4 regions of the Methylobacterium sp. WL19 genome follow, and region 2 is predicted to be linked to each of the others. Evidence: riboswitches for the same ligand, from Rfam matches in the RefSeq annotation. Region 2 holds a riboswitch; each other region holds the start of a gene.
What was found. A riboswitch is a leader RNA that binds a small molecule or an ion and turns the genes downstream of it on or off. The one in region 2 is predicted to bind cobalamin.
Positions count from the first base shown of each region.

Region 1 (5,871 bases), on a different contig from region 2:
GCTGGGCCAAGCGCCGGCCGCCATCCTCGATGGCATCCGTCAGGTCGTCGGCACGCGTCGACTGGCTCCGGAGCACGACGTCGCCCGTCGCCTCGCCGGGCAGGGGCGACGTGACGAAGGCCATGAAGGGAGCAACGGATTCATGCGGCAGTCGGACCTGGACCTGGGCCTGCGGACGGCCCGCAGGCCTCCGGCCATCGTCGATGGACGCAGCGACGAGGATGCATTTCAGGGCCGCCTCGTTCAGGCAGCGGTCGCGGGCCGCCTCGAAATGCGGGTTCACCCGCTGGGGCGGTAATCCGATGGTCAGGTCGTGGGTATAGGCGAGCTTCGCATCGCCCGTCTGGGCGAGAGGGCGAGCCACCGGAGAGAGGCGTGCCATCGCCCGGCTGTCCGAGGCCTGAAACTCCGGTTTGGGCGGACGTGAATCCGAGCACCCACCGATCGCCGCGAGAGCCGCCAGGCCGGACGCGACCACGAGGCCGCGGCACCCGCGCGCCGGGATCCGTCGGGCGGTCAACGCGCTCACCCCGCCAGGGCGGCTGCCACCGCCCCTTGGTCGAAACCCTTCAGCCCGATGACCACGAGCCGGCCGTCGCGGTTCTCGCTCGCCCGCCAGGGGCGGTCGTAATGATGGGCGATGCGGGCGCCGACGCCCTGGACCACGAGGCGCATCGGCTTGCCGGTGACCTCGGCGAAGCCCTTGATCCGCAGGACGCCGCTGGTCTCGGCGGCGCGGGCGACGCGGGCGGCCAGATCCTCGGCGCTCGCCGTGGCAGGCACGGCAATGGCCACGGAGTCGAAATCGTCGTGATCGTGATCCTCGCCCTCGCCGTGATGCGAGGGGCGGGCGTCGAGATCGTCCTCGGCGGCGGCGCCGAGACCGAGGATCACGCGCGGATCGAGGCGGCCATGCTCGGCCTCGACCATCTTCACCGCGCGCGGCAGCTGGCGCTCCACCTCGGCGCGGACCTTGGCCTTGCCGGCTTCGTCGAGGAGGTCGGCCTTGTTCATGACTACGAGGTCGGCGCAGAGGAGCTGGTCCTCGAACACCTCCTCCAGCGGGTTGTCGTGATCGACGCTGGCATCGTCGGCCCGCTGGGCGGCGAGGGCCGCCGGATCGTCGGCGAAGAAGCCGGCAGCGACGGCGGGGCCGTCGATGACCGCGATCACCCCGTCCACGGTCACCCGCGAGCGGATCGCCGGCCAGTGGAAGGCTTGGACCAGGGGCTTCGGCAGAGCGAGGCCGGACGTCTCGATGAGGATGTGCTCGGGCGGGTCGGCCCGGTCGAGCAGCTTGTTCAGGGCCGGCACGAAATCGTCCGCCACGGTGCAGCAGATGCAGCCATTGGCCAGTTCCACGATGTCCTCGTCCTGGCAGCCCTCGATGCCGCAGGCGGCCAGGAACGATCCGTCGAAGCCGATATCGCCGAACTCGTTGACGATGATGGCGAGCCGACGACCGCCGGCATTCTCCACGAGGTGACGCACGAGGGTCGTCTTGCCGGCTCCGAGGAAGCCGGTGACGATCGTGCAGGGAATCTTCTCGACGATGCTCATTCGGCGGCGTCCGGAATTCTGTCCGCGCGCGGCGGAGGAAACGGGGGAATGCGGGCGACGACACCTTTGCGGAACGCTTCCGGCCGTGCCTTCCAGGGCACGATGCCGTCGGGCGTCTCCGCGTACAGGCCGATGCCCGCGAGGATGGTCCTGGCGGATTCGATCGGGTCGAGGTCGCCGTAGACGTAGGTCCAGCGGCCCTCCGACGCCACGGCGACCGTGCATGGGCGCTTGCAGACCGACAGGCACTCCACGCTCTCGACCGCGATGCCCTCGATGGCGGCTTCCGTCACCGCTTCGCGCAACGCCGAGACGAGGCGGGCCCCGGCGCGGGGCTCGGACGTGTCGCCGGCCGTGCGACAGGTGGCGCAGACGTAGAGTGCGACCGCGTTGCCGGCCGGGATGTCCTCGTCAGGCATGCGACGTCGCTGGGTTCTTGCGCCCGACGCTGTTCCAGGCCCAGCCGAAGGCGAGGCCGATCACCGCCCAGAACACGAAGGCGATGCCCAGCGACCGAGCGGCGAACTGGGCCGCGTAGCCCGGGGGCAGGGCGGAGGCGGCGTGGCTCGTCTCCGGAGCGCCTGCCAGATGCGGTGCGACGAGGAGCACGATCCCTCCGGCGATGGCGATGGGGGAGCGGCGGATCGCGATGAGGTAGAGCCCCATGGCGGTGGCGGCCGCAGTCATGATCCACCAGAACTGGCGTTCGGCGAGCGGAGCCGCCTCCATGCCGGGCAATTCCGGCGGCAGGCCGAGGGCCGGGGCGAGAGCCACGGCGAGGAACCCCGCAATGGCGAAGCGCAGGCCGGTTTCCGGGCTCGGCTCGCGCCCGCAGGCGATGAGAGCCGCGCCCAGCAAAAGGGCATAGCCGACGCCGCCGACCAGGGTCGCGAGGGCGGTGAAGACCATACGGGGCAGGCCGGGCCCGGGCTGCCAGGCCGGTGCGACCTCGCCGCCTTCGACACCGTCCGTCTTGCCGCCATGGTCGTGGCCCGAATGGACGGGGACGATGAGGGAGGCCGGCGAGGCGCCGCGCGGCATCCATTGCGCGGCCGGCGCCGTGGCTTCGCCGCTCTCGTAACGCTCGGCCGCGATGATCAGCGGCGAGGTGAGGGCGAACTGCAAGCCCGTGGCGACGACAGCCGCCAGGAAGCCGGCGACCAGGGCCGCCGACACGAGTCGGATCATCATGGAATCAGGTCCTGACTGAGCGCGTGGCGGTCAGTGGCAGGGGAAATTCTGGGCGTGCCGGAAATCGTGGGCCGCGTTGTGCAGCGCCATCGCCGGGGCGAAACCGGCCATGAAGACGAGCCCGAGGCCGAGGAAAGCGGCCATGAGCACCGCGCCGAGACGCTCGTTGCTGCGGGTGCCGGTAAGGACGAGGGTGTTGGTGGTCATCGTGTCAGGTCTCCGGCCGCCCCGCCGGCGGCGTTCGAGGATCGAGCGGGAGGACGATGTGGTCCCCTTCGGATGGCAGGTCTCCTGGCTCGCGGGTCATCCGGTCCTGCCGCCTTCCCGGATCGCTCCGGTGGCCGATGGCAGGCCCGTCTCCGCTCACAGTTGCGGGGGCAGCTGCGGTTTCAGGCGCGAGCCCTCACCGCATTCCCTTTTCACCCCGTCACCGGGGCACCGTCCGAAGCTCGCTTCTACGCGCTCGCGCGACCGCTGACAACGCGCCGCCAAAGCGTTTTACCGCCTTTGACGGGGCAGGGCGGTTTCGCGCTAAAGGAAGCCATGCGGCAGCCTTCCCCAAGAATGACACTGGTCCTCGGCGGCGCTCGCTCGGGCAAGAGCCTGCACGCGGAGCGCCTCGTCGAAGCCCATCCGGCGCCCTGGCTCTACCTCGCCACCGCGCAGGCCTGGGACGACGAGATGCGCGAGCGCGTCGCCCTTCACCGGTCGCGCCGCTCGGCCGATTGGATCACCCGGGACGTACCGATCGACCTGGCCGAGGCCGTCGCCGCGGCGACCGGGCCGGTGCTGGTCGATTGCCTGACCCTGTGGCTCACCAACCTGATCCTGTCCGAGGCGGACGTCGAGGCCGCGACCGTCGCGCTGATCGAGGCCTGCGATCGCGCGCCGGGGCCGGTGGTGCTCGTCGGCAACGAGGTTGGGCTCGGCATCGTGCCGGACAACGCGCTTGCCCGCCGCTTCCGCGACGCGGCCGGGCGCCTGCACCAGCGCCTCGCCGCGCGGGCCGACCATGTGGTGTTCATGGTGGCGGGACTGCCGATGATCGTGAAACCCCAACCCGGAGCAGCCGCATGAGCGAGTCAGACACGAACGATCCGGAGGCCGAACGGCATCGCGAGAAGATGGAGAAGCGCAAGGCCATCCAGGACGCCGAGGTCGCGGCCAAGACGATCGAGAAGGGCCTCCTCATCGTCAATACCGGCCCCGGCAAGGGCAAGACCACGGCCGGGCTCGGCCTCCTCCTGCGCGCCTTGGGCCATGGCTGGCGGGTCGGCGTGGTCCAGTTCATCAAGGGCGCCTGGGACACCGGCGAGAAGCACGCGCTGAAGGCTTTCGGCGACCAGATCGAATGGCATACGCTCGGCGAGGGCTTCACCTGGGAGACCCAGGACAAAGCCCGCGACATCGCGGCGGCCGAGCATGCCTGGGCCAAGGCCGAGGAATTGATGGCCGACCCGACCATCCGCCTCGTCCTCCTCGACGAGCTCAACATCGCCTTGCGCTACGATTACCTGCCCATCGACGCCGTGGTGGCGGCTTTCCGGGCGCGCCGGCCCGATCTCCACGTCATCGTCACCGGGCGCAACGCCAAGCCGGCCCTCATCGAGGCCGCCGACCTCGTCACCGAGATGGGCAGCGTGAAGCACCATTTCGCCGCCGGGGTGAAGGCACAGGAGGGGATCGAGTTCTGACTACTGGGCGCGGTCAGGCCCCAGCGCCGACCGGCTGGTTCTCGTGGAGGACGAGCTTCAGCGTGGCGACGAAATCCTCCAGGGCGGTGCGATCGAGGTCGCGCTGCAAGGCCCCGTGGGCGACGGCGTTGCGCAGGTTCGCGATGGGACGAAGACGATCCGCCTCGTCCGGCGTCACGATGCCTTCGCCCGCGAGCTCCTCGATCAGCCGTGCGGGCGATTGAGAGTGTGACAGGCGGTTCGGAATCAAGGCCCGCCCGATGGCTTCGAAGGTCGACCAGCCTAGCAGCAGAGCCGCTTCCATCTGGCCGGCCGCGATGAGGGCCTCGACCTTCGTGATCGTGCGGTCGATGATGTCTGGCGTCACGCCGTCGATGGCGGGCACGCCGCCGCCGGAGCGGGCGTAGTAGATCCGAAGCTCCCAATCGGTGACACCGAGGAACCGGTCAGCGACCCTTTCCCGGCTTCCGGATCGCGTGCCATCCCGTACGATTTCGATCGCCAGATTCTTTGGTTTGCCAAGCGCGATGGCGTCTGGAACGTAGTCGCCCATGAAGGAGGGCAGAAGCTGGCGTGAAGGGTGAGTATAGACCTCGTAGCCGGCATCCGTAAGTGCCGGGATGATGAGGTCGAGGACCGGCCGTTCTGATTCCATGCCGCTCATGCCAGTTCCTCGAAGGGATCGTCCGAAAGCCTTACGTATAGGATCGGCTTCTGTGCCGACAGAGCCGCCGCCAGGAGTGGGCTCGGCTGCGTGAAAGAAAACACCCGCTGCGGTTCGAACTTCTGGATGACTACCCGTTCGATCTGGGAATCGTCCATGTAGATATGCTGGTTGAGGGCATCGAGAACCAGTTTGACGATATTGTCCACGTCGCCCTGCACGGGGCCGACCGGGAAGTAGAACAGCGTCACGGCGAGTTTGCCCTCGCAGGCGAAGTGGTTCTCGGGCAAAGAGCCGTCGCTTGCCGCCCGGACCTTCTGCTTCCACTGCGATTTGGAACTCGGTCGGGCCGATTGGAACGAGACCGGTGTGCCGCTGACGAGGAACTCGATGGGAAAGATGAGCTCCACGAGAGATCACCTGGCGTCGCGGGCTTCGGTCCCGCAACTTTTGCACGGCTTCGTCAACGTGTATAGTATTATTCTAAATCGCCCTTGGGTTGTGTCTCGTCGCTGCTTCCGGCGCTGCCTCGTTCCTCTCACGATTTTTCTGTCCGGTGCCGGTGCGGCATCCGCCCAATCCGTCACGTCCTGGCCGGACACCTATCTCGGCCGGGTCGAGGCGCTGGCGGTGATGGAGGGGCTGAATGCGCGGCTCCTGGCGGGCCGCAGCGCCACCGCGACGCTCGAAGGCTGGTGCTCCGAGCACGGCATGGCGACGGACCCGCGGCTCACGGCGACCCTCCTGCGCGATGTGGACAAG
Region 1 covers NZ_VRVC01000060.1:23,352-29,222, forward strand. The annotation lists gene FV220_RS13420 (DUF4349 domain-containing protein) at 1-382, opposite strand, end outside; gene cobW (cobalamin biosynthesis protein CobW) at 526-1,560, opposite strand; gene FV220_RS13430 (DUF1636 domain-containing protein) at 1,557-1,979, opposite strand; gene FV220_RS13435 (CbtA family protein) at 1,972-2,751, opposite strand; gene FV220_RS13440 (CbtB-domain containing protein) at 2,782-2,958, opposite strand; cobalamin riboswitch at 3,015-3,209, opposite strand; gene cobU (bifunctional adenosylcobinamide kinase/adenosylcobinamide-phosphate guanylyltransferase) at 3,316-3,828, shown strand; gene cobO (cob(I)yrinic acid a,c-diamide adenosyltransferase) at 3,825-4,445, shown strand; gene FV220_RS13455 (hypothetical protein) at 4,459-5,109, opposite strand; gene FV220_RS13460 (RusA family crossover junction endodeoxyribonuclease) at 5,106-5,519, opposite strand; partial or broken gene FV220_RS13465 (hypothetical protein) at 5,611-5,871, shown strand, end outside.
Region 1: it holds a riboswitch for cobalamin, as region 2 does, so the genes downstream of both, FV220_RS13440 (CbtB-domain containing protein) here and FV220_RS18220 (TonB-dependent receptor) in region 2, are expected to answer to the same signal.

Region 2 (5,871 bases):
GCCGAGTTCGAGAAGGGGGAAGCCGACGCGCTTGAGCAGGCCCACCGTGGTCCGCGTCGTGAAGGCTCCGGCCACGACGAGGTCGGGCCGGAGCGCGACGATCTCCTCCGACAGGCCACGGGTCACCGCGATGCCGGTGGCCTCCCGCGCGACGGTGGAGCTGCGCGGGTCATGGGCGAGGTAGGTCACTGCGGTGACCTGGTCGCGGTCGGCGAGCCGCAGGACCAGCTCGTCGGCGCAGAGGTTCATCGAGACGACGTGGACCGGATGCGCCGGCTCGTCTGCCGCCCACCCCGCACCTGACAGACCAGGCCAGACCGCAATCGCTAGCGCAGCCAGCGTCCATCGCATCGACATCGCAATCCTCAGAACGTCGTCACGCGGACGCCGCCGTACACGGCGAGGCCCGGCCCGAGGAAGCCGGTGGGGTTCTCGTAGCGGCGGTCGAACAGGTTATCGATCCGGCCGAACACACTCACCGTCTCGTTCACGTCGTAGTTGACCGCGAGGTTGACCAGGGTGAAGCCCGGGTTCTTCAGCCTCTGGATCGAGAAGTCTCGGTTTCCGTCTACGAAGTGGCCAAGCACGATCACCGTCCCGCTGAAGCTCAGGCCGGGGATCGGCGTCCACTGAGCGGTGGCGCTGCCCTTGTGGCGGGGCCGGCGCAGGAGCTCCTGGTTGGTAATCTCATTCTTGGTCACGGTGTTGGTGTAGTCGACCCGGCCCGAGAGCGTGTCGGTGAACCGGACCGCAACGAAGGCCTCGGCCCCGTAGGATTCGGCTCGCCCGACGTTCTCGTTCGAGGTGAAGCTGGCGTTGGTGTTGATCAGGTTCTTGAAGTCGTTGGCGTAATAGGTCGCGCCGACGAGAACGCGCTCGCCGAGCGGCTGTTCGAAGCCGGCATCGTAGCCGAGGCTCTCTTCCGGCTTGAGGTTGGGGTTGGCGAAGAAGTTGAACGCCGGGAAGCTCTGGAACAGCTGGCTCAGGGTCGGCGCCTTGAAGCCGGTGCCGACGCTGCCTTTGATCCGCGTGTCGGTGAACGGCAGGATGTAGCTCGGGGCGACGCGGAACGTGGTGGCCGGTCCGAAGGCGTCGTTCTCGTCGTGGCGAACGTTGGCGACGAAAGAGGCACGGTCGAACGGCGTCAGCTGTATCTCGCCGTAGCCGGCGGTATTGCCGTTCCTGGCCCGCAGGTTGCCGGAACCGAACGGGTTCGGATCGGTGGTCGACAGGCTCTCGTCGTCACGCTGCGCGCCGAACAGAACGAGGTTGCCGGGCGAGAGCTGGTAGTCGCCGCGGTACTCGTACCGCGTGCGCTCGCCGAGGCCGGCGGTCGGGAGCGGGTTGAACGGGTCGTACGCGTTCTGGACCTGGCGGTTGTAGAGGTTCGAGTAGTTGATCGCGAAGACGTTGTGGAAACCGGCGAACGGTGTCCACTCGGCCTCGTTGCGGGTGAAGACTTGCTGCACGTCCGCCTGGCTGCGCAGGCCGCCCAGCGTCACCGGGAAGGTGCCATAGTCGTCGCCGCTGAAGAGCAGCTTCGAGTTGATGAACCGCGTGATCGAGTTGATTCGGAACGTGTCGGTGAACTGGTAGCCGAACTTCGCCGAGACGGTCTCGTTGTCGTAGTAGTTCGGGCGGGTCGTCGTTCCTGGGGCGACGAGGTTGGGCGGCGTCACAGGCGTTGCGGCAGCCCGGAGATGCTGGATCGACACCGAGTAGTCGAAGCCGTTTTCCGACCCGCTGATCCGGCCGCTCTGGTTGAACGTCCCGAATGAGCCGCCCTCGATCCGCGCGGTTGCCCTGGCCGGTCCTTCGCCACGCTTCGTCGTGAAGGAGATCGCGCCGCCGATGGCGTCGCTGCCGTAGAGGCCGCTCTGGGGACCCCTGAGCACCTCGATGCGGGAGAGGTCGTCGGTCAGGAGTTGCCCAAAGTCGAAGGAGCCGTTCGGGTTCGACGGGTCGGTCGCGTCGATGCCGTCGATGAGCACCTTCACGTGGTTCGAGTTCGAGCCGCGGATGAATACCGAGGTCTGACCGCCCGGGCCGCCGGTCTGCACGACGTTGAGGCCCGGCACCTGCTGGAGGGCATCCGGGACGGTGCGGCGCTGCTGGGCCTCCAGAGTGGCGGCGGTGAGCACGGTGACGCTCGATCCGACCTGGTCGACGGGCGTCGGCACGCCGGTGGCGGAGACGGAAAGCTCGGAGAGCGTGACGGCCGCCTCTGCCCCGCGCGGGACGTCGGCGAAGGGGGCGGCGGTCTGCTGCGCCAGGGCGGATACGGGAAGGGAGGCGCAGGCGAGCGCGAGCGTGCGCAAGCACGCGGATCGAGAGGGGAAGGACACGGGACAAGCCTCGGGCGACGTCTGTGGCACGTCACCGCGAACGAGGCCTGGGCGCTTGCCTGCCGTAAGGACAGCCGAACGCCTCGACACCCATCAGGACACCCCGCCCGATGCGTTTCGCGTGTGACCACGACTGACGGCAGGTCTCCTGGCTCGCGGGTCACCGCCCTCTCATCGTCTTCCCAGGCCCGAAGACCCAGTGACGTGTTGATGATGGGCTCGCCGCTTACAGTTGCGGGGGCAGCCGCGGCTTCGGGGAGGCCCTTTCGGACCTCATCCTCACCGCGTTCCCTTTTGATCCTCCGGGGAGGAACCGTCGGAGATAAGGAGCGCGATCAAAGCGTCCGCCGTCAATGGCACGCAAAGGCTTTCCGACGATGTGTGCCTGGAAGGTTACAGGTCAGCACTTACGAAGGTTTGCCTCGGTGCTATGCAGCGTCCGCTTTTCAAAAATTCGGCCCGAAAGCAGACCTTCGCATAACCACCCAAACGAGACGATCGCGCTATCAGCATCCATGTCCGATATTCGATCGTTTTCCCGACATATGCTGGATGTGCTTCCTAATCGGGGGCAAACGGCTCCGTTTATGTCGGGAAAATATGACTGGTTTTCTATTGCCAGATAAACGTGCTTGAATCACTATCCCGACATGCTCGTCGGATATGCCCGCGTCTCTACCCTCGATCAGAACCTCGACCTGCAGCGCGATGCGCTGACCAAGGCCGGATGCGAACGACTGTTCGAGGAGAAGAAATCTGGAAAGGCCGGCACGAAACGTCCTGAGTTCGATGCCGCTCTCGCCTACCTGCGTCCGACCGATGTGCTCATAGTCTGGAAGCTTGATCGGCTCGGTCGCTCGCTCGTTGAGATGATGCGCACGATCGACAATCTGCGGACGAAGGAGGTTCACTTCCGAAGCCTCACCGAGCAGTTTGATAGCGACACGGCTCACGGTCGCTTCGCTCTGCAGATGCACGGCGCCATGGCCGAGTACTTTCTCGACCTGAACCGCGAGCGGACAATGGAAGGGCTGAAAGCGGCGCTGGCCCGCGGCCGGAAGGGCGGCCGGCCAAAGAAGCTCACCGAGGCTGATATCGAGGTAGGCCGCGCCCTGCTGCAATCCGGCACCATCTCGATCGCAGCTATCGCTAAACGGCTCGGGATCAGTCGGGACACCTTCTACAGCTATTTCCCCCAGGCCCGGGCCCGCAGTCAGGCTGCAGCTACAGTCAGCGAGGCCTGATCTCGATGCCGATCCGGCGCGAACATCGCTTCTTTTATCCAATCGACTGGCCGCAGCTCTCTGCAGTGATACGCTTCCAACGCGCCGGGGGGGCTTGCGAGAGCTGTGGGCGGCCTCATGGAAAGGCTGTCTATCACCTGGGTGATGGACGTTGGTGGGATGCGGAGACCGGCTCCTGGCGCGACGGAACTGGGCACGCCCTAAGGATCCTCCCGAGCTTCGAGGATCTCGGGAGCCTCCGCTCTACCAAAGTCGTGCTGGCAACCGCACATCGCGATCACGACACTGCCAACAATGCGGACAGGAACCTCGCAGCCTTATGTCAGCGCTGCCACATGAACCACGATCGCCCTGAACATCGGCGCCGGCGGTGGCGAACGTTGTTCAGGCGAAGGGCCTCGGGCGACCTGTTTCGGGGGCCGTACTCTGAAGTGCGGTAGCTTCTAGCTGAGGTTGTTGTCGTCAGATTACTGACGCTGTGCACCTTCTGGGTCCCACGAGCTTGCTCGCGGAAGAGTGGAGGGGTGAGATAAACTGCGTCGCCAGCCTCGATCAGATCTGCCCGGGCTGGCAACCGTAGGGTGGCACAGAGCGCGGGAAACGCTCTTTGATGCGCTCGCAACCCCAAGTCCGTAGCGACTCTGGCAGACGGCGGTTCACCTCGATGCCAACCTCGTCGTAGGGCGTTGGGCCAGCGGTGACGTAGCGGTACCAGCCCCAGCCGAGCGTACCGACCCCTGCAAACAGGATCGCGAAGGCCACTGTGACGGCCAGCCCTAACCGCGACTGCGTAGGCCGCACTCCATCTGCCATGCCGGTCAACTCCCTTAACGATTCCGCGAGCCCCATACGACGCACGGGATCGCGGAGCCAACACGCAGCGGTATTCAACAAGTGCTTATGGCACTGCCCTGTGCCTTGTTGGGGACGCTCCTCTTCCTCACGCCATCCGCCCTACCGCCCGCTCCTCACCCACATCGCTACCTTTGCCTTAGGCGACTTCTTCGTGTGGGGTCATGGCCTCCGCTACAGGAGAGTTAATCCACGCCATTGCGTGCGCGCCGGCACGTCAAGAATTAGATCGGCACCCTATCTTAGTCTCATACAGCAACAAACAGACCTGATCCCAGGACTGTAGCGCAAAGGAGCTAAGTCATCCACATGAAGACCCGTATCGCCGCCATCGCCACCGCTCTTGTTCTTGGCGTTGCTCCGATCTCGTCCGCGATGGCTTTCGAGCGTCCGTCCCGCTACACCTCGTTCAACTCGTATGAGGTCGATGCTACTGGCTCGCTTGGTGCCCGCGACAGCGCCTTCTCGCGTAACCCGGCCAACTGCCCGATGAGCTCGGCCGCCGAGGGCAATGCCAACCAGCAGAACTTCCCCGTTCAGCAGTACGGCCAGACCTCCGGCGGGAACCGCTGCTAATCGGTCGATAGGGCTTCGATCATGCAGATGAAGGGTTTCAGCTACGCGATGATCGGCGCGTTCGCCTTCGGCTTTCTCGCAACGGTCGTTGGCTCCGCCAGGACCATGATGGGCCTCTGACGACCGAAAGACTCAGCTGATCGAGCGGCGGGGCGGAAGCCTCGCCGTTTTTCATGCGTGGTCCCTGGTTGATCAATCCTCGTCGAAGAAGCCGGAGTCGGATTTGCGGCCGTCCACGATTGAGAAGCCTTCGCTGGATGGTCGGTCGGCGGCCCATCCAAGGAAGAGATCGACACCTTCACATTGAACAGGACCGGCCAAGCGCGTCGCATCTGCTGTCGGCAGCCCTATGGCGGTGGCGAAGGCCTTGAAGTCCGCAAGGCCGGCATCGCCTGGATCGAATGAATGGACCATCATTACCGCGACGCGGGCGCGGTAGCGTTTCGCCTCGTAGATGGCTGAGGCGGTTCGGTGGAGCAGTTGATAGCGAAGGGGGTTGGTCGCCTCCGTGCTAAGGCCTAGCGTCGTGGAGAGTCGATTCAACCTAGCGATCTTACCCTTCGATCCACCTACAAGCCATTCTGAGACCCGTGGGCCGAACGCCTCGTCGACCTTCCCTTCTACAGCCATGACGGCTAGCTCTCCCGGCAACCCGAGAACGGCCAGCACATCGGCTTGCGACGGCTTTAGGCCATCCCCGAGTTCGATCCACCGTTCCAGAAAAGCGTCGACGAGCTCTGCGCCGGCCAGCCGTGGGTACTGGTTGAGGACGTACTGGATCATCACTGGAAGACCTGGCAGCGTGCGCTGTCCTGCGAACCAAGTCTCAGCAATCAGAAAAGCGGATCGGCCTT
Region 2 covers NZ_VRVC01000101.1:99-5,969, forward strand. The annotation lists partial or broken gene FV220_RS18215 (ABC transporter substrate-binding protein) at 1-357, opposite strand, end outside; gene FV220_RS18220 (TonB-dependent receptor) at 366-2,345, opposite strand; cobalamin riboswitch at 2,466-2,678, opposite strand; gene FV220_RS18225 (recombinase family protein) at 2,996-3,589, shown strand; gene FV220_RS26175 (hypothetical protein) at 3,595-4,029, shown strand; gene FV220_RS18240 (hypothetical protein) at 4,751-5,017, shown strand; gene FV220_RS18245 (hypothetical protein) at 5,210-5,800, opposite strand.

Region 3 (5,871 bases), on a different contig from region 2:
TGAGATAGACCCAGTGGGTGACGGCGCCGACCCAGTTCCAGCCGCGCTCGAACCGCGTCGTGTCGAGCACGATCTCGCCCGTCCTTTCCGAGACGTAGAGCTCCGTGCCGGTCGCGTCGTTCAAGGCGACCTTGTGGAAGGGTCGCAGGGGATCGTAGCGCGCCGTCACCGTCCATTGGTCGCGCTCGACCTCCTCCACGGACGCGCCGGGACCGGCCCCGGTGAGGCGCCGGGCCGCCTCGCCATCGACCGGCCCGGCCGGTGCGCCGGTTCGCGCCGAGAGGGTGATGCGGCGGCCGTCGCTGGCCGACATCCGGTAGAAAGGCTCGTCCCCGCGCATCTCCAGATCGAGGCTGCGGGGCATGCCCTGCAGCCCGGCGGCGGCCAGGGCCTCGTCAGGCGAGACCGCGACCGCCTCCCATGCCATCGGGCGAAGATGCGCGAGACGCTCCGTCTCCGTGAGGCTCGGGAACGGCACGTAGAGCATCACCAGCCCGGAGCCGATCCACAGGGCGAAGAGCAGCCCGGTGGCGATGCCGAGCCAGCGATGGCCGAGGACCAGCCACCGCTTCCCTCGTTTCAGCGGGCTCACCACGCGACGCTGTAGGCCACCTCGAACGAGCGCGGTCGCCCGAGGATCCAGTTGGTGCCGATCCCGTCCACGGCGTTGCCGCTGATGGCGTAGGTTGTGTCGAACAGGTTGTAGACGCGAAGGCTCAGGCGCGAGGCCGGGGTGACCTGATGGTCGAGGCCGAGATGGGCGAGGGTGTAGTCGGGCCGTGGCGCGGTATTGGAGAAGTCGCTGAAGACCCGGCCGACATTCTGCAGCCCGATCCTGGCCTCCCAGTCGCGGGCGAAGGCCCAATTGAGCCAGACATTGGCGACGCGCTCGGGCACGTCGATGGGCTGGTTGCCCGCATAGGACACCGCCCCCTCCCGGAACTCGTCGTATTGCGCGTGGAGCAGAGCGAGGTTGGCGTCGATGCGCCAGCCATCGGGCAGGCGCAGGGCGAGCGCCCCCTCCACCCCGTGCGAGGATTGCCGGCCGACCTGGGTCGAGACATTGGGCTGGCCCGGCACCGCCGAAATCAGCTTGTCCTTGACGATGCGGTAGCCGGCGAGCGTCCATTCGAGGGCGCCGTTCAGCGCGAGGCCCTTGGCACCGACCTCGATCTGCTCGCCGGTGGAGAGGTCGAAATTGGCGTTCGATTGCGACAGGCTGATGAGGCTCCCCACCGGATCGGTGGCGGTGGCGTATTGCACGTAGAGGGCCGAATCCGGCGTCGGGTTGTAGACGAGGCCGAAGCGGTAACTCAGGGCCTCGAACGAGCGCGCGAAGGTGTCGCCGGTCTGCAGGTTGCGCCGGTGCAGGGTCGGCGCGTCGAAGCGCACGCCGGTGAGGAAGGAGAGTTGGTCGCTGAGGATCAGCCGGTTCTCGGCGAAGACCGAGGCCTGGTTGGTGCTGGTGGCATAGGCCGGGCTCGCGCGGCCATTGGCCGGAAACTGTCCGGGATCGTAATTGAACGGATCGACGCTGGTGACGAGGTTGCTGCCCGCGCTGGAGAAGTTGTTGGTGTGGCGGAAATCCACGTGGTTCACGTCGAACCCGATGGCGAACTCGTTGCGGAAGCCGAAGACGTTGCCCTTGAAGGCCGCGTCGAAGCGGTTCCCGACCTGCTCCTGTTGGTGGTAGATTTCGGTATAGCTGGACCGGTCGATGAGGCCCGTGCCGCGATTGAAGCTGTATTGCTCGACATCGAGCCAGTGGCGACGGCTCTGCAGCCGGTAGGCGGTGTTGCGGATGGTGATGTCGGCGCTCGGCGTCCACTCGGTCTTGAGCTGGGTCCAGTTGTCGGACCAGATGACCTTCGCGCCGTCGACATTGTAGTTGTTGTTGCGCAGGGACTGGACGATCCGGCCATCGACCAGCGGCGTGCCCCAGTAGCGGGCGGGCTCCTGGTAGCCGAGATCGTGGCTGAGGGTCACCGCGAGATCGGGGTTCAGCTGGAACAGCAGCGCGCCCGAGACCGCGAGGTTGCGGAAATCCCCGTTCGGGCTGGTCCAGCCGCCGTCGCGGTTGCCGCTGACATTGAGGCGGTAGGCCACCGCATCGCCGATGGGACCGCCGAGATCGACGGCGAGGCGCGCGAGCCCATCCGACCCGGTTGCGGCGCGGGCGGCATGGATCGGCGTGAAGCTCGGCTTCTTCGAGACCACGTTGACCACGCCGCCGATGGCGCCGTCGCCGTAGAGCACGGAGGCCGGGCCGCGCAGCACCTCGATCCTCTCCACGTTCCATGTGTCGAACGGGAAGGTCACGGTGCCGGCGCCCACGAACAGGCGGGTGCCGTCATACAGCTGCTGGATCGAGTTCGGGCCGGCGAAGCCCCGGCTGGAGAAGGCGCCGTTGCCGTTGCCGGGCGACGCGATGGTGGTGATGCCGGTGGCGTTCTGCGTCACCGCCTCGACCACCGTGTTCTGGCCCCGGATGCGCGCGGTCTCGCCGCTGATGACGTCGATGCTGGCGGGCGTCTCCAGCGGCGTCAGGCCAAGGCGACTGGCGCTGCGGGAGGGGGTCGAGAGGTTGAGCCCGACCGGGTTGGCGCGGGTGAGGCCGACCCCGCTCCCCTCCACGGTGAGCTGGTCGAGGGTGACGGCATTCTGGCTGACGGAATCCTGTGCCCGGACCTGACCGGCGAGCAGGGTCGAGCCGAGGAGCGACGCGAGGAAAGCGGTGGCGCGGGCCGTGGATGTCCGGCCGGGGGCGCGGTGGGTGACCTGTCTGGGCATGTTCGTTTTGGCAAACCGGAGTGATCGCTGGCCGAGTGCCGCGCCCCCTCTGCTAAATCGTATGTTATAACGTTACAATACGGCGAACCGGGCAAAATGCCTGCGTGCGGGACCGGACGGTCTCGCCGAAGGCATGCCGTGGAGCGATTCTGTAACGGAAGGAACGGGAACGATCGGGCATCGCAGGCAGACGGCGGGCGCGGCTCAGCGCAGTGGCACGTCACCGCGAACGAAACCGATGCGTTCGCGACATGCGAACGCCCCGACACCCCACCAGGACACCCCGCCCGATGCGTTTCGCGTGTGACCACGACTGACGGCAGGTCTCCTGGCTCGCGGGTCACCGCCCTCTCATCGTCTTCCCAGGTGATCACCCAGTGACGTGTTGATGAAGGACTCGCCGCTTACAGTTGCGGGGGCAGCCGCGGCATCGGACACAAGGTCCTCACCGCGTTCCCTTTTGATCCCCCGAAGAGGAACCGTCATGCTCAAGCTAGTCGAGGCCGGGAGACCGCGTCAACGACGTCACGGCAACAGCCCAAAAGAAAAGCCCCGGATCTTTCGATCCGGGGCCAATCTCATCGGATGCGCGTCGCCTACCAGCGGTAGGTGACGGAGCCGGTGATGCGGCGGCCGTCGCCGTAATTGCAGCCGACATATCCGCCGAGCTGGGCGCAGGTGCCGACATACACTTTGTCGGCCAGGTTGTTGGCGGCCACCTGGAAGCGCCAGTTGTCGAAGGAATAGCGGATCGACGCATCCATCAGGAAGTAATCCGGCACGCGGATGGTGTTGGCCGTATCGCCGAACGTATCGCCGATGTAGCGCACGCCGAAGCCGAAGCCGAGACCACGGAACAGGCCAGTCTGGACGGTATAGTCGGCCCAGTTCGAGATCACGATGTTCGGAACCTGGATCGGCCGGTTTCCGGTCGCGTCGGGCAAGGGGAACGGCGGGATGTCCCTGGTCACCCGGGCGTTGAGGGCGGTGAGCGAACTGAGCAGGCGGAACCCTTCGGCGAGTTCAAGGGTCGCCTCGGCCTCGATGCCGTTCACCGTGATCTCGCCGGTCTGGTAATAGGCTTGCTGCAGTGGATCGGTCCCGTCGAAGGTCAGGGCGTTGGTCTTCTTGGTATTGAAGTAGGTCAGCAGGAAGGTGCTGTTCGATCCCGGAGGCTGGAACTTGATGCCGCCCTCGATGGTCTCGCCGATCTCGGGCTTGGCGGGGCCGATCGAATACGTATCCGGCACGGCCGGGACGAATTGGCTCCGAGTGCTCGACTGGATGTAGAACGGCAGCACGTTGAACGAGCGCGCGGCGGCGACGTAGGGCGTCAGGCCGTTGTCGAAGAGATACGACAGTCCGACGCGGCCGCTATAGGATTCCGCATTCTGGGTGACCCCGAAATTGGTCGGGATCGCGTTCGGGACGCCGATACTGTTCAGCGTCGTACGAACGGCATCCAGGGCGGGGTTCTGCACGTCCGTCCGCGTCTTCACCCAATCGTAGCGGGCGTTGGCGCTGAACAGGAAACCGTTGCCGAACTTCACCTGATCCTGGGCGTAGATGCCGGTCTGCTCCTGCGACAGCCGGCTCAACAGCGTCCTCTGCAGGGGGGCGACGGCCGAGCCATAGGTCGGGTTGAGGACATCGATCGGGCCGACGAGTGCCGGACCCACGCCGGTAATGAGGAAGCTGGGATCGAAGAACGACTGGGTCGGGCCGCCCCTCTGGTCGCTCTTGTTCTGAATGTTGCTGTAATCGATGCCGAGCAAGGCGGTGTTCTTGAACCAGTCGAACACGTGCTCGTGCTGGATCTGGGTATCGACGGTGAAGACGCCGTAATCCTCCAGCCAGGTCTGGGCCGAACGGTTGATGAGCGAGGGTGAAGCCGTATTGTTCAGCCCGGTCGGGTAGATGCTGTTGTAGTTGGTGCTGGCATGGGCGTAGCGCAGATTTTGGCGCACGGTCCATTCGTTGTCGAAGCGGTGCGAGAACTCGTAGCCCGCCATGGCCCGCTCGGACTTGAAGCGGCTGAAATCGGGCTCGCCGAGGAAGCGGTCGCGCAGGTTGGCCTTCAGCGGGTTCGACCCGTTTGTGTAATATTGCGGGATCAAGCGGTACTTATCGCCCGAGACATCCTTCTGGTAATTTCCCAGAAGCGTCAGGCTGGTATCGGCCGACGGCCGGAACGTGACGGCCGGGGCGATGTACACCCGGTCGAGGTCGACGTAATCGGCCTGGGTGCCACCGTTCCGCAGGAAGCCGGTGATCCGGTAGAGGATGGTCTTCTCGGGGTTGGCCGGACCGCTCAGGTCGAAGCCGAACTGCTTGCGGTTGTAGGTGCCGTAAGAGCCGAAGATCTCGCGCAGGGGCACGTCGAGGGGCTTCTTGCTGACGAAGTTCACGAGTCCGCCCGGATCGTTCAGGCCGTAGAGACCCGAAGTCGGCCCGCGCAGGACGTCGATGCGCTCGATCCCGTAGGGCTCCTGCGGGAAGCCGGAGAAGCTCGTGAGTGGCAGGCGCAGGCCGTCGCGGTAGACGCCGCGGATGGTCTGGTCGAAGCCGCGGATGATGAGTTGGTCGAAGCGCCCGTCATCGCCCTGAGGGGAAGCATAAACTCCTGCTGTGTAGGCCAATGCATCAGCGAGGTTCTGCGCGCCGCGATCCTCGAGCTGCTTCTGCGTCACCACCGAGATCGATTGCGGGATTTCGCGCAGGCTGGCGTTGGTCTTGGTGCCGGACGAGCTGCGCGACACGACGTAGGAATTCGCCGCGACGATGCTGTCGTTGGTGCTGCCGCTGCCGACACCGGCGCCGGAGCCCTGCACCGACAAGGTGTCGAGCTGCACCGCCGCCGTGCCGCCCGACGCGGCTTGGGCGAAGGCCTCCCCACTCCACAGGGCGGGGGCCATGGCGAGCATCGCCACGGTGGAGACGCCGGCCAGACAGCGCCGGCCACTCACGGCTTTGTGAGAAACCGTGCCGGAGGAGAGCAACATGCCATCAGACATACAGAAGACCTTGATCGTCGAAAATACAGCACGGGCTCGATCGTGACTGAGCGAGATGTCTCTGCCG
Region 3 covers NZ_VRVC01000145.1:1,097-6,967, reverse strand. The annotation lists gene FV220_RS21490 (PepSY domain-containing protein) at 1-595, opposite strand, end outside; gene FV220_RS21485 (TonB-dependent receptor) at 589-2,790, opposite strand; cobalamin riboswitch at 3,091-3,289, opposite strand; gene FV220_RS21480 (TonB-dependent siderophore receptor) at 3,387-5,792, opposite strand.
Region 3: it holds a riboswitch for cobalamin, as region 2 does, so the genes downstream of both, FV220_RS21485 (TonB-dependent receptor) here and FV220_RS18220 (TonB-dependent receptor) in region 2, are expected to answer to the same signal.

Region 4 (5,871 bases), on a different contig from region 2:
GCCTCGATCCGCGCGAATTCATGCTCCTCCACCGCCGCGATGGCGCCGTCGCGCGTATCGGAGAGGACGAAGATGTCGATATCGGACCCGTCGCCGCCGCCACGCTGGAGCGAGCGGGCCATGACGCGAAGGGCGGCGAACACCGCCACCGCATCTTCGGCATGGATCGCCACCACGGCCGCCGTGCGGCTCAGGCCCGAGGCGGTGGCCGGCACCGTGGCCGAGCGGATCTCGATCGCGGATTTGGCGGCATCGCCGAACGCGACCGCCACGAGTCCGTAGACGTATTGCCAGGCGACGAAGGATTGCCACGCCATCACGAGGCCGAACAGGACCAGCACGGCCCAGCCCAAGGCGCCGTCGGGGCGTCCATAGGCGGACACGGCGAGCCACGCGATCGCCGCCGCGGTGGCCAGGGTCGGCACCGCCAGCAGGAGCCGCCGCCACAGGAGCGACGGCGCCTCGAACGAGGGCGTCTCGCTCGGCCGGCTCGCCGGAATCACCGGGTCCGGGATTCCGGCTTGGGATGCGTCGTGCGACAACCGGGTGATGGACATGGGGCGATGGACACTCGATCAAGGCTGAGATGGGCCGTCATCCGTCACGACACGAAGGGCATCGATGACACGGGACGACGGTGGAGACGAGCGTTCGGGACGCGAGCCCCTCTCGCGGCGGCAGACCTTGCGAACCGCGCTCGGTCTGACAGCAGGCATCATAATGCCTAGTGCCGTCGACCTGAATACCGCCAGAACGATGGCCGCCGACACTCTCGACCCACCGCGCGACGCGCCGATGACCTTCGAGGGCGTCGTGGCCCAGGCCCGCCGCCTCGCGGCCTCACCTTACCGGCCCGCTCCGGACGATCTCCCGGCCCCGCTCGCCGGCCTCAGCTACGACGGCTACCGCGCGATCACCTTCCGCCCCGACGCGGCCCCTCGCCTCGGTGGTTCGTTCTCGCTGCAGCTGTTCCATCGCGGCTTCCTGCAGAAGAAGCGCGTCGCCCTGTTCCTCCAGCCGCCGGACGGGCCGCCGCAGCCGATCCTGTACCAGTCGGGCCTGTTCGATCTCGGCTCCGACCTCGCCGGGCAGGACTTTTCCCGCGATCTCGGCTTTGCCGGCTTCCGGCTGCATCACGCCTTCGACGATAGGAAGCCGGCTCACCAGGAGGAATTCCTGGTCTTCCTCGGCGCCTCGTATTTCCGGCTTCGCGGAAAGACGCAGGAATACGGCCTGTCGGCGCGCGGTGCCGCGATCCAGACCGGCGGTCCGGGAGCGGAGGAGTTTCCGGACTTCACGGCGTTCTGGATCTGCGAGCCGAAGGCCGAGGCCCGCGCCGTCACGATCCTGGCGCTCCTCGATTCGCCGAGCCTCGCGGGCGCCTACCGCTTCGTGGTCGAACCCGGCGAGACCTCGCGGATGGTCGTCACCGCCTCGCTGCATCCCCGCGCCGCGATCCCGCGTCTCGGCCTCGCGCCGCTCACCAGCATGTTCTTGCACGGAGCGAACGGTCCGGGCGCGCGCGGAGCCGCGCCCTTCGACGATTTCCGGCCGCAGGTTCACGATTCCGACGGGCTGGTGGTGGCGACCAAGGACGACCGCCTATGGCGTCCCTTGAGCAACGGACGGCGCGATCCGCAGATCTCGGCGTTCCGGGTCGATCCCCTCGATGGGTTCGGACTTCTCCAGCGCGAGCGAAGCTTTGCCGCCTATCTCGACGTCCAGGCCCGACACGAGGCCCGGCCCGGCCTCTGGGTCACGCCCCAGGCGGGGTTCGGCGCCGGGGCGGTGCAGCTCTTCGAGATCCCGTCCCGCGAAGAGTACATGGACAACATCGTCGCCGCCTTCGTGCCGGCCGCACCCGTCACGGCGGGAAGCGCCCTCGACCTCGCCTACACGCTCGCCACCATCGGGGCCGAACCGGACACCGCCGTACTGAGCGCGCTCGCCCGGGTGGTCTCCACCCATGTCGGTTCGGCCGAGCGCCTGCGGCCGACCACGCCGCCGAGTCCGGAGCGGCGCCTCTACGTCATCGATTTCGAAGGACCGGGCCTGCCCACCGGCCCAGACGGTGACATCGCGGCCGAGGTCTCGGCCAGCGCCGGCGCCATGGTCGATCCGGTGGTGGAGCGGGTGCCCCAGACCGGGGGCTGGCGCCTCTACGTGGAATGGCGTCCGCCGACGCCGCTGCCGCCCGGTGACGTCATCCTGCGCGCGCGCCTCATGCGCGGCGGGCGTCCGATCAGCGAGACCTGGGACAACGCCGCCTGATCGCCGATTTCACGACTTGGCGAGTTGCCGCAGGGATCGGAACGGGAGCACCGGTCGGGGATTCTCAACTTGGAACACCACCAAGTTGCGGAGCCGCCCGGTTCCCTCAAGGCCTTAGAAGCGCCTCGGGGCGCGGCATCCGCCATCCCCCGGAGCAGCACCCTTGGCGATCGAGACCCCCTACCTGCGCTACACGCCCGCCGTCGAGACCCCTGACGCCGACGAGGCCGAGACCAGCCGGTCCCTGAACGAGACCATGCGCTCCATCAGCGAGACGACCCTCGCCCATGGCGGTCATGCCATCCGCAGCGTCCATGCCAAGGCGCATGGCGCCTTGAGGGCCGAGTTGGAGGTGGCGCCCGGCCTATCCCCCGAACTGGCGCAGGGCCTGTTCGCGCAGGCGGGGCGCTACCCCGTGGTGATGCGCTTCTCGACCATCCCCGGTGATATCCTGGACGACAGCGTCTCCACTCCGCGCGGCGTGGCGATCAAGATCGTCGGTGTCGAAGGCGAACGGCTGGAGGGGTCGGAGGGGGACGCCACCCAGGATTTCGTGCTCGTCAACGGGCCGGCCTTCTCGGCGCCGGGACCGAAGCAGTTCCTGGCGACCCTGAAGCTCCTCGCCAAAACCACGGATCGGGCGGAGGGGCTCAAGAAGGTCGCCTCGGCGGCGTTGCGCGGCGTGCAGAGCGCGGTCGTGGCGGCCACCGGTTCGCCGAGCCCGGCCCTGGCGACGCTGGGCGGACAGCCCGAGACGCACATTCTGGGCGACAGCTTCTACAGCCAGGTTCCGCTGCGCTTCGGCGATCACATCGCCAAGATCGCGCTCGTCCCGGTCTCGCCGGACCTGACGGCGCTCACCGACAAGCCGCTGGACGACACGAGCGCCCCCAATGCGATCCGCGAGGCGGTGCTGGCGCATTTCCGCCGCCATGGCGGCACCTGGGAGTTGCGGGCGCAGCTCTGCCTGAACCTCGACGACATGCCGGTGGAGGACGCCTCCGTGGTCTGGTCGGAGGCAACGAGCCCCTACCGCACCATCGCCACCCTCACCGCCGCGCCGCAGACGAGCTGGAGCGAGGCCCGCGCGGCTTTCGTCGATGACGGCCTGTCGTTCAGCCCGTGGCACGGGCTGGCCGCGCACCGGCCGCTGGGCGGCATCATGCGCATGCGCAAATCGGCCTACGAGATGGGCAAACGCTTCCGGGCCGAGACAAACGGCCGCCGCATCGAGGAGCCGAGGAACCTCGACTCGCTCCCGGAGTGATGCCGGACGTTGCCGTGATGCGACAGGGCGGCGGCGATGGTCGATGCGGGAACATCTCGCCATTGACCCTCCCGTTGCGGCCGACCTAGCCTGACGATGACGGTTCCCCCTCGGGGGATCAAAAGGGAACGCGGTTAGGATCTTGCGTCCGATGCCGCGGCTGCCCCCGCAACTGTAAGCGGCGAGCCCATCATCAACACGTCACTGGAGGCTCCGGCCTCTGGGAAGACGATGAGAGGGCGGTGACCCGCGAGCCAGGAGACCTGCCGTCAGTCGTGGTCACACGCGAAACGCATCGGGCGGGGTGTCCCGGTGGGGTGTCGGGGCGTTCGCATGTCGCGAACGCATCGGCTTCGTTCGCGGTGACGTGCCACTGCCGTCGCCCGAGGTTTCGCCCGTGTCTGCCCATCCTCCACGCGCTCTCCATCCCCTCCTCGTCCTCGCGCTGCTGACATCCGCGTCACCGGTCCTCGCCCAGTCCGGCGCGGCGACCATCGCCGAGGCGACCCTCGACGAACTTTCCGTGGCCGCCGACATGCGTCCGCCCCCCGCTGCCGGTCCCGGCCTCGGCGGGGCCACGGGTGGAGCCGGCGGGGCCGAAGCGTTCGGCGCCCTGTCCGCTCCCGCGCTGACGTCGAGTTCCGGCGTCATCACCGGCAAGGCCCTCAACGACCGGCCGGTCACCCGCCCCGGCGAGGTACTGGAAGCCGTGCCCGGCCTCATCGTCACGCAGCATTCCGGCGAGGGAAAAGCCAACCAGTACTTCCTGCGCGGCTTCAACCTCGACCACGGCAGCGACATCGCCATCACCATCGACGGCATGCCCGCCAACATGCGCACCCATGGCCACGGCCAGGGCTATGCCGACATCAACTTCCTCATTCCCGAACTCGTCGGCGCGGTGGAGTTCCACAAGGGCCCGTATTTCGCCCGCGACGGGGATTTCGCCTCCGCCGGTTCGGTGCGGATCGACACGATCGACGCGGTGCCCCGCCCTCTCGCGCTCACCTCCCTCGGCAGCTTCGGCTACAAGCGGGCGCTCACCATCGCCTCCGCGCCGCTGGGGGAGGGGACGCTCCTCGCCGCCGGCGAGGCTCAGGTCTATGACGGCCCCTGGGTGGTGCCGGACGCCATCCGAAAGCTCAACGGCGTGCTGCGCTACAGCCAGGGCACCGCCCTCGACGGGTTCTCCCTCACCGGCATGGCCTATTCCAACCGCTGGACGGCGACGAACCAGATCCCTCAGCGGGCGATCTCCGAGGGCCTGATCGGCCGCTTCGGCACCCTCGACCCAAGCGATGGGGGTAATGCGAGCCGCTTCTCCCTGTCGGGCCGCTGGAGCCGGTCGGACGACGGCGGCGTCACCCGCGCCAGCGCCTACGTCATCCGCTCGAATCTCAACCTGTTCAACAACTTCACCTATTTCCTCAACGATCCGGTCAATGGCGACCAGTTCCGCCAGCTCGACAGCCGCACCGTCGCCGGCGGCGAGATCGCGCGGGTGTTCAATGGTGAGCTGTTCGGTCTCGCCATGGAGAACGAGATCGGCGTGCAGGCGCGGTTCGACGACATCCATGTGGGCCTGTTCAACACGCGGGCGCGCACCTCCCTCTCCACCGTGCGCGACGACCGCGTGCAGGAGGGCAGCGCCGCCCTCTACTTTGAGAACCGCCTGCGCTGGACCGAGTGGCTGCGCACCAGCGTCGGCCTGCGCGCCGACGCCTACGACGCCACCGTGAGATCGAACAATCCGCTGAATTCGGGCCATGCGCGGGACGGCATCGTCAGCCCCAAGCTCGGCGTCGTGTTCGGCCCCTGGGCCGAGACCGAGCTGTTCGTGAATTACGGCGAGGGTTTCCATTCCAACGACGCCCGGGGCGCGACCATCACGGTCGATCCGGGCAATCCCCTGTTCCCCCTCGACCGGGTGCCCCTGCTGGTGCGCTCGGTGGGCTCGGAGGTCGGCATCCGCAACCGCTCCATCGCCGGTCTCGAGTCGACCGTGACCCTGTTCCAGCTCGATTTCGATTCCGAGAACCTGTTCGTGGGTGATGCGGGCACCACCGAGCCGAGCCGCCCGAGCCGGCGCACCGGCATCGAGTGGACCAACCACTACGCGGTGACGCCCTGGCTCGCTCTCGACGCCGACCTCACCGTGACCCATGCGCGCTTTGCCGACCGCGACCCTGCGGGGAGCCGCATCCCCGCCGCCCCTACCGCCATCGCGGCCGCCGGCTTTACGCTGGGCGAGTCGCTGGGCTGGTTCGGTACGCTACGGCTTCGCTATTTCGGCCCACGCCCGCTCATCGAGGACAATTCCGTCCGCTCGAAGC
Region 4 covers NZ_VRVC01000125.1:4,477-10,347, forward strand. The annotation lists gene mdoH (glucans biosynthesis glucosyltransferase MdoH) at 1-557, opposite strand, end outside; gene FV220_RS20160 (glucan biosynthesis protein) at 796-2,271, shown strand; gene FV220_RS20165 (catalase family protein) at 2,435-3,538, shown strand; cobalamin riboswitch at 3,622-3,824, shown strand; gene FV220_RS20170 (TonB-dependent receptor) at 3,936-5,871, shown strand, end outside.
Region 4: it holds a riboswitch for cobalamin, as region 2 does, so the genes downstream of both, FV220_RS20170 (TonB-dependent receptor) here and FV220_RS18220 (TonB-dependent receptor) in region 2, are expected to answer to the same signal.